Regions from separate parts of the Nicoliella sp. ESL1120 genome, predicted to be linked through region 2. Evidence: riboswitches for the same ligand, from Rfam matches in the RefSeq annotation. Region 2 holds a riboswitch; each other region holds the start of a gene.
The links. Region 2 has a riboswitch for thiamine pyrophosphate ahead of thiS (sulfur carrier protein ThiS). Riboswitches for the same ligand answer to the same signal wherever they lie in the genome.

Region 1 (2,205 bases), on a different replicon from region 2:
GCTGCTTTACGGTATATTTACGACCAGCAACCAGCTTAAAGCCACCACCAACGTTATTATTGTAACTCATGCTCCGTAAGCCAGCATTAGAAGTATCAACGACTTGATTCCAGCCATTCGTCTCCTGTGCTTTTCTGACCACCAGGTACAATGACATTAACTTGGCTGTGGATGCCACCTTCATTTTTTGATTAATGTTTTTAGCATAGATGACCTGTCCGTTCGTAGCATCGATCGCAATTGCAGCCGCTGCATTCTTCATCTTATAGTTTCCAGGAACAATATTATTAGTAGTGATTCCTGATGCACCATCGTCATAGTTATAATCATAATTATAATCAGCACTGACATTAACTGTTTTTGTCGAAACAACATCTAAAAATGGAGTAATTTCTGATGCTGATGCTAATCCGACAACAGCAGTTAATACAATTGCCATCTTTTTAAAATTCTTTTTAAGATCCATTTAACCAACCCTTCTCTGATTTCGATATCCTAAATAATAAGTTAACACCTTAGCACTTTATTAACAATTGATTATTGATAAATGTAAACGAAGTGTTATTTAAGATTTATGCCTGTAATATTCAAACTTGCATTTAAGAAAAAATTAAGTTATACTGTTCTAGTTAATTAAATAGATAGATGTTTGGGGTGCCTTTTTTGGCTGAGATGATACCCATTGAACCTGATCCAGTCCGTACTGGTGGAGGGAAACGTTTTATCAATGGTGTACATATTCCGAAAGGGACCTCAGTATTTGAGGTCCCTTTTTTCTGTCTATCTAAAATAATTGTTTAATTTATTGAAGGGAAGGATTTTCCATGTCTAAAAAATGGAGTCTTAGAAACATTATTTTAATTGCATTGATCGCAATTGTCTGTGGGGTTATTTTCTGGTTGACTAGTTTTATCTATAACGCATTAACACTAGTTTTAACACCAATTGGTCTTGCTCCCGCAGCAAACGATATTTCACTTGGTCTTTGGATCGTTGCTGGTCCATTAGCAGGGGCTATTTTCAGAATGCCTGGTGTTTCCATTTTCTCAGAAGTTGCTGGAGCCGTTGTTGAAATGTTCTTGGGTGACCAATGGGGAGTTATGAACGTTGTCTCAGGTTTAATTCAAGGTGCCGGAGCAGAATTAGGTTTTGCAGTTACTGGTTACAAGAAGTACGGCCACTTCCAATTATTGTTAGGTAGTATCTTCACTACCATCATTACTTTTACTTGGGATTGGTTCAAGAATGGATACAACGCATACGGTTTTGGAATGTTGATCTTCTTATTCATCGTTAGATTTATTTCAATCTGGGTATTTAGTGACCCAATTCCATTGGCCATCAAGAAGCTCCTAAACAGAAGCCACGCCATTGCATAATCATTTTAACGATTCAATGCTTCATAAATTTAAATGAATTTAAAGCACTTATAAAGCCAAGCTTGTAAGTGCTTTATTTTTAAATTACCAGGAGGAATTAACCATGACCACCGTTTCAGTTAGTCATTTTACATTTACCTACCAGCATCGCTCACAACCAGTATTAGAAGACGTGAACCTAACCTTTCCGAACGAAAAAATTAGCTTGATCGCTGGACCATCTGGAACTGGTAAATCGACGCTTTTAAAGTCAATTGCCGGTTTATATCCTGAGTTTGCCAATGGTGATTACACTGGTGAAATTAAAATTGGTGACAAGGAGATCAAAGACATTGCCCCTACTGACTTCAGCGGATATGTATCAATGATGTTTCAAAACCCCAATCAACAGTTTACGATGACGAACGTATATGATGAACTCCAATTTGCACTTGAGAATAGACAGTTAGATCCTAAAATCATCCCCCAACGAATCGATGATGCACTAGAATTCGTGAACATCACTAAGTTAAAGCACCGTGACTTGAACGCCCTATCCGGTGGTGAAAAACAAAAGGTCGCCTTAGCCATCATCATCGCAATGGATTCCGACGTTATTTTATTGGACGAACCATTTGCGAGTCTAGATCGTCAATCGCGAAGTGATCTGCTATATCAATTGACCCGCTTACGTGATCAAAAGAATAAAACGATCATCTTAGTGGACCATGACCTTTCTGGTTACGACGACATTGTCGATACGTTCTTCTACCTGAAACCCAACCAATTTCAAATTCAACAGTTAAGTAATGCAGAGGTCCAAAAACTATTAGTACCATTTGATAAT
Region 2 (2,205 bases):
TATTTTCAACCACTGGTAGTTGCATGAGTAATCTTAAAATTGCGTTTGCTTGATGACCGGCACAAATAATTACCCGTGGTGCCATCAATCCCTCTGATCCACTCGTCTGGCCATCACCACTAATGTAGACGTTTGGGGATTGTTGTTTGGTTTGAATTTGATTTGCACCATGGACCCCCGCTAATCCGTTGCCCATTACTAATGATTTATCTGGAAAAGCACTGGTCGCCCCATCGAGTAGCATCGCCTTGGCAGCAGGGTTATCAAAAGCTTCACAAATAATGTCACAGTCAGCAAAGAGTTGCTCAATATTTTCAGCACTGACCTTTGTTTTAATCGCATCCACTTTAATAAAGGGATTAAATTCTAATAAATTTTGCTTTAATGCAGTGACCTTTGGCATCCCAATTTGACTGAACTTGAACTGTTGGCGGTTCAAGTTGCTTAATTCCACATCGTCAAAATCGATTAGGGTCAAATGGCCCACACCAGAACGCGCCAATGCAATTGCAATGTTAGATCCTAACCCGCCTGAACCTGCAATCGTAACGTGTGCATTCTTTAGGGCCTGATACGAGTTATCAACATTACGATCCTTCATCTGCATAAAAAAATCTTCAACACTGATTCCATCAATTTGAACCGTCATTGCTAACCACCTCCTACGAAAGAAATTAATTCAACGTGATCATTTGGATTTAAAGTAATTCCATCGATTTCATTGCGATGGACGATTGATCCGTTTAATTCGACCACAACGTTATCTTGATGCTGAGCATATTGAGCCAATAAGAATGATAGCGGTTTTCCCGCCAATGCTTCCACTGGCTTTCCATTAATGGTTACCAAAATAAAAACCTCCTTTCTAGACCCAAGAAAGGAGGTTTTTTAACGCACTAGTTAAGATTAAACCCCTTCCTTCGGTAGTATCAACTACATCAGGTTCAATGAGTATAATCTCAGCCAATTACTTGGCACCCCAGTGTTTAAATTATCATCACAATTGTAAATAAAAAAACGGTTCCCCTAGTAAAACCCAGGAGAACCGTCCTAATTATTCGATAATTAATCAGCGATAAAAGAACTGCATCTCCCTTCGCTGGTATTAACCAAATCAGGTTCAATGGGTATAATCTCAGCCAATTACTTGGCACCCCAGATACAATGTGATAAATATTTAATTTTGAACAACCTTATATTAACATTAAGGTGAAAAATTTGTCAATAATAAAATTTTAAGCCAAGGACAATTTGATAAAAAGCTAGCAACAAAAAAATATCTTATTATCGATCGATAATAAGATATTTTTTAATATTATCCATTTATACTTGCTTCTGATTTTCTTTGGCTAATCAATACATATCCACCAAATCCAACTGCCCATACAATTGCAGCAATGGCACCTACAACATCATCGGGAATGAAGAATAAACTAGCGAAGATTACCAAAAAGAAAGCGATGGTGAGCGGACTGGTAACATTGTACCAAGGCATTTTAAACCCATTTTCAATATAATCACTTGATTGACGATATTTCCGATGTGCAAGCATTGTTAATGCGTATACCAAGATATACATATCACTAGATGCACCAGTTACGATTGTAAAGACTGCTCCAGTCGCTGCACTAAGGCTCATAATTGGAGTGATCAATGCCAAACTAGCTGATAGTAAAATGGCAGCTGCCGGAACCCCAGAATTAGAGATTTTACCAAACTTTTCCTTCATGAAGCTGCCTTCCTTTGCTTCAGTCGCTAGTTGGTAAAAGTGACGACCAGCTGAGAAGATACAGCTATTTAATGCCGAAGCAGCAGAAGTTAGAACCACAAAGTTGATCACAGCTGCAGCAGCTGGAATTCCAACCAATTGGAAAACTTGAACGAATGGACTTTTATCTGGTGAAAGTGAAGTCCATGGAATAATTCCCATAATTACCACCAATGCACCAATGTAGAATAGTAAGATGCGAAGTAAGGTTTCATTAACTGCCTTCTTGATCACGTGCCGTGGATTCTTTGCTTCACCAATCGTGATACTTACGAATTCAATTCCTTGAAAGGCGAAGAATACCATTGGAAACGCAGAAATAAAGTTAAATGAACCGTGGGGGAATAATGTCAAATTATTAGTAATGTTAGCGAGTGATGCATGACCAAGTGGCGTTGCGCTGTGTCTAAAGATCATAAAAATCCCGGTAACGATCA
Region 3 (2,205 bases), 160 kb from region 2:
GCTGTGGTTGGGAACCCACCAATTAGTGATGACAAGATTGATCCCGCTGCTTCACCAGCAATTCCCTTTTCCATTCTCTTTTGGTCCACCTTAGTATTAGTTACATCAGCCGATGCTTCATATACTCCCAATGCCTCAATAATCGCCACACAGTAGGCAATGAAGAACGTTAAGAAGATGGTCCAATTAAACTTCAACATCCCATAAGGAAGGATGTGTGGTAAACCGAACAGTGGCTTAGAACCAACCGCTGATAGATTGATCATGCCAGTCAATCCTGCAATCAGATCACCAGCTACCAATGCAATTAAAAATGAATAGCGATGCCAAGCACCCTTTCCAAAAATCGATAAAAAGACTACGATTCCTGCGGTTACAATTGCTACGAATAAGGTCTTGGGTGATGCAAATGATGCTGCAGTCGGGTCCCCACCTAAAAATTCCGCTAGTGTAAAACTAGCTAATGAGACCCCCACTAAAAAGATAATCGTTCCAGTGATTGCTGGTCGAAGCCATTTAGTTAACTTGGACAATAAACCAGTAACCGCTAAAAAGAAGGCTAAGATCGCACTTAGTAAAATCGATCCGCCAGCTGCGGGTAACGTCCCCGTTTTTCCAGCATTGATCATCAACGCATCAAAAGCTGCGGATGGTCCCTGCACAATTGGAAGGCGAACTAACTTAGTGGCTTGAATAATCGTTACTAACCCAGATGCAATAAAAATTGCATTAACTAAATTAGTCGATAAGCTCAGTGATAACCCAGCTGTTGAAGCCACAAAAATTGGATCTAACCATACATTTGAAACAAAAATATGTTGAATACTTGCAAGAAACGTTTGCCCCCATTTTAAGTTTGCGGGATCCAAACTTTGCTTTTCCTGTTCATTATTCATGAAAACATCTCTCCTTAAGCATTTTGGCTTAATTAAACTGAGAACCCAATTCACAACAAAAAATTGGATAGTTTTTACCCACCATAAAAAGAATTGGATAGTTTTCATAAATATCCGCTGCATTCCTACGCTGGTACTAACCAGATCAGGTTCATTAGGGTCAAGGTTTTGATTAACCTAGTCTCAGCCGAACGGCTCCCCTTGCAGTTAATTAAGTAATTTGAGTATAGCATAATCAAACAACAAGCAAAAGTGACATTTTTAGATAAATGTTTCAAAAAATAGTGGATACTATAGTAACAAAAAAGTTATTTTATTTTTAGTGAACCAACCAATTCGCCTCCTAAAGAGTTGATTTAGCCATCATCCAAATTGTTATCAAAGCATAAAAAATAACCACCTTACGAAATTCGCAAGATGGTTATTTCATTATTTATTTTTTATAGCACTTTTTCCAAGAATGATTGTAATCTGGCATTTTTAGGATGATCAAAGATTTCTTCAGGCGTTCCTGATTCCAAAATCTTACCGTCATCAACAAAGACCACGCGGTCCGCAACTTCACGGGCAAAGCCCATTTCATGGGTTACGACCACCATTGTCATTCCATCCTTAGCCAAACGCTTCATTACTTGCAAAACATCACCAACCATTTCTGGATCAAGGGCACTGGTGGGTTCGTCAAATAACATGATGTCTGGCTTCATGGCTAAAGCACGGGCAATGGCGATCCGTTGTTTTTGACCACCAGAAAGTGATTGCACCTTTGCATCAAATTTTTGGGAAAGGTTAACAACTTCCAAGAGTTTCTTGGCTTGTTCAGCAGCTTCTTCCTTAGTTTCCTTCTTTAACTCAACTGGTGCTAACATGATGTTGTCACCAACTGAAAGATTGTTAAAGAGGTTGAAATGTTGGAACACCATCCCGATGTTTTCACGAACCTTATTCATATCGGTCTTTGGGTCTGCGATGTCCTTCCCATCAATGATTACGGAACCAGAGGTTGGTTCTTCCAACTTATTCAAGGTTCTTAATAACGTACTTTTCCCAGATCCGGATGGTCCGATAATTACGACCACTTCGTTTTTTTGAACTTGAAAGTCAACGTTCTTTAAAACGTGGTTGCTCCCGTAGTTCTTGACTAGGTTTTTAACGTCTACTTTAATCATAATCTAGTTCTCCTTTCACCCCATTTAGATAACCAGGTCAACAGCGTGATCACGATTAAGTAAATCAAAGCAACAATTGTCCAGACCTTAAATCCTTCAAGGTTTCTTGCGATAATAATTTTACCAGTTTGGGTTAATTC
Region 4 (2,205 bases), 120 kb from region 2:
CGTTGCTATAATTTTTATATGGAAATTAGCCGAAATCAAACGCTTACTAGGGTGGTTCCACTTCATGAAATTGATGATTACGACATGAATGCGTTGTTTTTAATTTTAAGATTTTTAAATCAAGAGTGTCACCTGTCGATTGAGTTTCGTAATTTCACAGCTCAAGAGGTAATCATTTTGAAACACTACTTCCACTAGGATATTATTAAACTGATTTGATATAATGGAAATAACTATTTAATGGGGGTGATCTTAATGATTACATTAGCTGGTACAGTTGGTTCTGGTAAAACATCATTAGCGCAGAAGCTAGCAGAACATTTAGATACGGATGCTTTTTTGGAACCCGTTGAAAGTAATCCAATTTTACCAAAGTTTTATGCAAATCCAAAAAAGTATGGTTTTCTTTTACAAATTTATTTTTTGAATAAACGATTGGAAATGATTAAAAAGGCGCAGACTCATCATAACAATGTTTTAGATCGTTCAATTTATGAAGACTCCGTTTTTACAGATGTTAACTATAAATTGGGTAATATTAACTTAACTGAAAAGAACGTTTATGATAGCCTTTTGAACAATATGATGCAAGAAATACCAAATTCCAACCGTAAGAAAAAACCAGACTTATTGGTTTTCATTGATATTGATATTAATCACCAATTAGAGCATATTAAACGGCGGGGCCGTGAGTTTGAACAGGTTAATAATAATCAACATTTATTGGATTACTATCAAAAATTACAGTTAGCATATCAACGTTGGTATGATAGTTATCGTGAAAGTCCTAAAATGAAGATTAATGGTAATCGTTATGATTATGTTAATAATCCTGATGATTTAACTGAAGTACTTAGACAGATCGAATATCACGTTGTTAAATAATTAGTTTTGACTAATTTTATGCATTATAGTAGTATTGATTACGTTATAATAATTTAAAGTATAAATATTAATGGGGTGCCGATTGTTGGCTGAGATTATACCCATGAACCTGATCCAGGTAATGCTGGCGATAGGGATTAATCATAATTCAACCATAATAATCTCTATCTATTTAGATAGGGATTTTTTATTTTGGGACACTATTATTTATTTATACACAGGAGGATGAAGAATGGGTCAACAAAATCGAATTCAAAAGGTAACGATTTTGGCAATTATGATTGCATTGGATTTTGTGCTATCACCGATTTTCAGAATTGAAGGGATGGCACCAATGTCTAGTGTCTTAAACGTTACTGCTGCAGTAATGATGGGACCAGTTTATGCAACGGTTATGGCAGTCGTGTGTGCATTGATGAGAATGTTATTTTTAGGAATCCCACCATTAGCATTTACTGGGGCTGTCTTTGGAGCATTCTTAGCTGGAATATTATACTTATATAAGCGTAATACCTGGATGGCAATTATTGGGGAAGTAATTGGCACTGGGTTAATTGGCTCACTAGCATCATATCCAGTAATGGTTTGGTATACCGGTACACATAGTCAATTGTTTTGGTTTGTATTTACACCTCGCTTTTTTGGTGGGGCAATTTCAGGATCAATCATTGCATACTTGATTCTCCTTAAGTTAGTAAAAACAAATCAATTTAAAAGGATTCAACGGTTATTCTTCAAAAATTAATTGCATTAAAATTAAAAGCGTAGCTATGTCATTCATAGCTACGCTTTTTTGATGTTATTTAATTTGGTGTCTACCATTAATTGCCAATTGGAATATTGACATTGGTAGGGTTATTACCATTTTGAAATTCATCATTGTTAATTGAATAGAGCACCTTGTTATTACTTGCATTTCCGTTGATAACAACCTTGGAGTTTGATGTAGCTCCGTCAATTGTATCTAATTTAATCGTGTTATTATTGCCCCCCATAATTAACTCACGGGTGGCCTCAGATTCTTGTTCTGAAGTGAGGTGATTTCCTTGAAGGACGTTATTGTTTCCTGAGATGTAAACATCCCCGATTTTTTTATCAAAGCCCTTTGGATTGTCCTTATTACCACGAATATAAATCGAGTTATTAGATAGGGTGTTATAGTTCCCAGTAATATAGATTGCCCGACTATAGTATGATTGAATGTTATTGTTTGAAATCATAACATGATCACCGTTATTAACTTCAACATTGGTGAATCCATCTGGATAAATGTTGTTATTGGAGATATTTGCAGCATATGGATTGTCTAATTTAACAGAA

Region 1: it holds a riboswitch for thiamine pyrophosphate, as region 2 does, so the genes downstream of both, ACSYTE_RS02625 (ECF transporter S component) here and thiS (sulfur carrier protein ThiS) in region 2, are expected to answer to the same signal.
Region 3: it holds a riboswitch for thiamine pyrophosphate, as region 2 does, so the genes downstream of both, ACSYTE_RS07855 (uracil-xanthine permease family protein) here and thiS (sulfur carrier protein ThiS) in region 2, are expected to answer to the same signal.
Region 4: it holds a riboswitch for thiamine pyrophosphate, as region 2 does, so the genes downstream of both, thiW (energy coupling factor transporter S component ThiW) here and thiS (sulfur carrier protein ThiS) in region 2, are expected to answer to the same signal.

Annotation. Positions count from the first base shown of each region.
Region 1 is NZ_CP196383.1:659,361-661,565, reverse strand. Features, by position in the region: gene ACSYTE_RS02630 (D-alanyl-D-alanine carboxypeptidase family protein) at 1-466, opposite strand, end outside; TPP riboswitch at 641-732, shown strand; gene ACSYTE_RS02625 (ECF transporter S component) at 825-1,379, shown strand; gene ACSYTE_RS02620 (ABC transporter ATP-binding protein) at 1,483-2,205, shown strand, end outside.
Region 2 is NZ_CP196384.1:37,499-39,703, reverse strand. Features, by position in the region: gene thiF (sulfur carrier protein ThiS adenylyltransferase ThiF) at 1-649, opposite strand, end outside; gene thiS (sulfur carrier protein ThiS) at 652-849, opposite strand; TPP riboswitch at 898-992, opposite strand; TPP riboswitch at 1,075-1,168, opposite strand; gene ACSYTE_RS06990 (amino acid permease) at 1,316-2,205, opposite strand, start outside.
Region 3 is NZ_CP196384.1:193,250-195,454, forward strand. Features, by position in the region: gene ACSYTE_RS07855 (uracil-xanthine permease family protein) at 1-896, opposite strand, end outside; TPP riboswitch at 1,002-1,108, opposite strand; gene ACSYTE_RS07860 (amino acid ABC transporter ATP-binding protein) at 1,337-2,065, opposite strand; gene ACSYTE_RS07865 (amino acid ABC transporter substrate-binding protein/permease) at 2,062-2,205, opposite strand, start outside.
Region 4 is NZ_CP196384.1:154,191-156,395, reverse strand. Features, by position in the region: gene ACSYTE_RS07680 (acetyl-CoA carboxylase) at 1-198, shown strand, start outside; gene ACSYTE_RS07675 (deoxynucleoside kinase) at 256-885, shown strand; TPP riboswitch at 947-1,039, shown strand; gene thiW (energy coupling factor transporter S component ThiW) at 1,118-1,630, shown strand; gene ACSYTE_RS07665 (NosD domain-containing protein) at 1,707-2,205, opposite strand, start outside.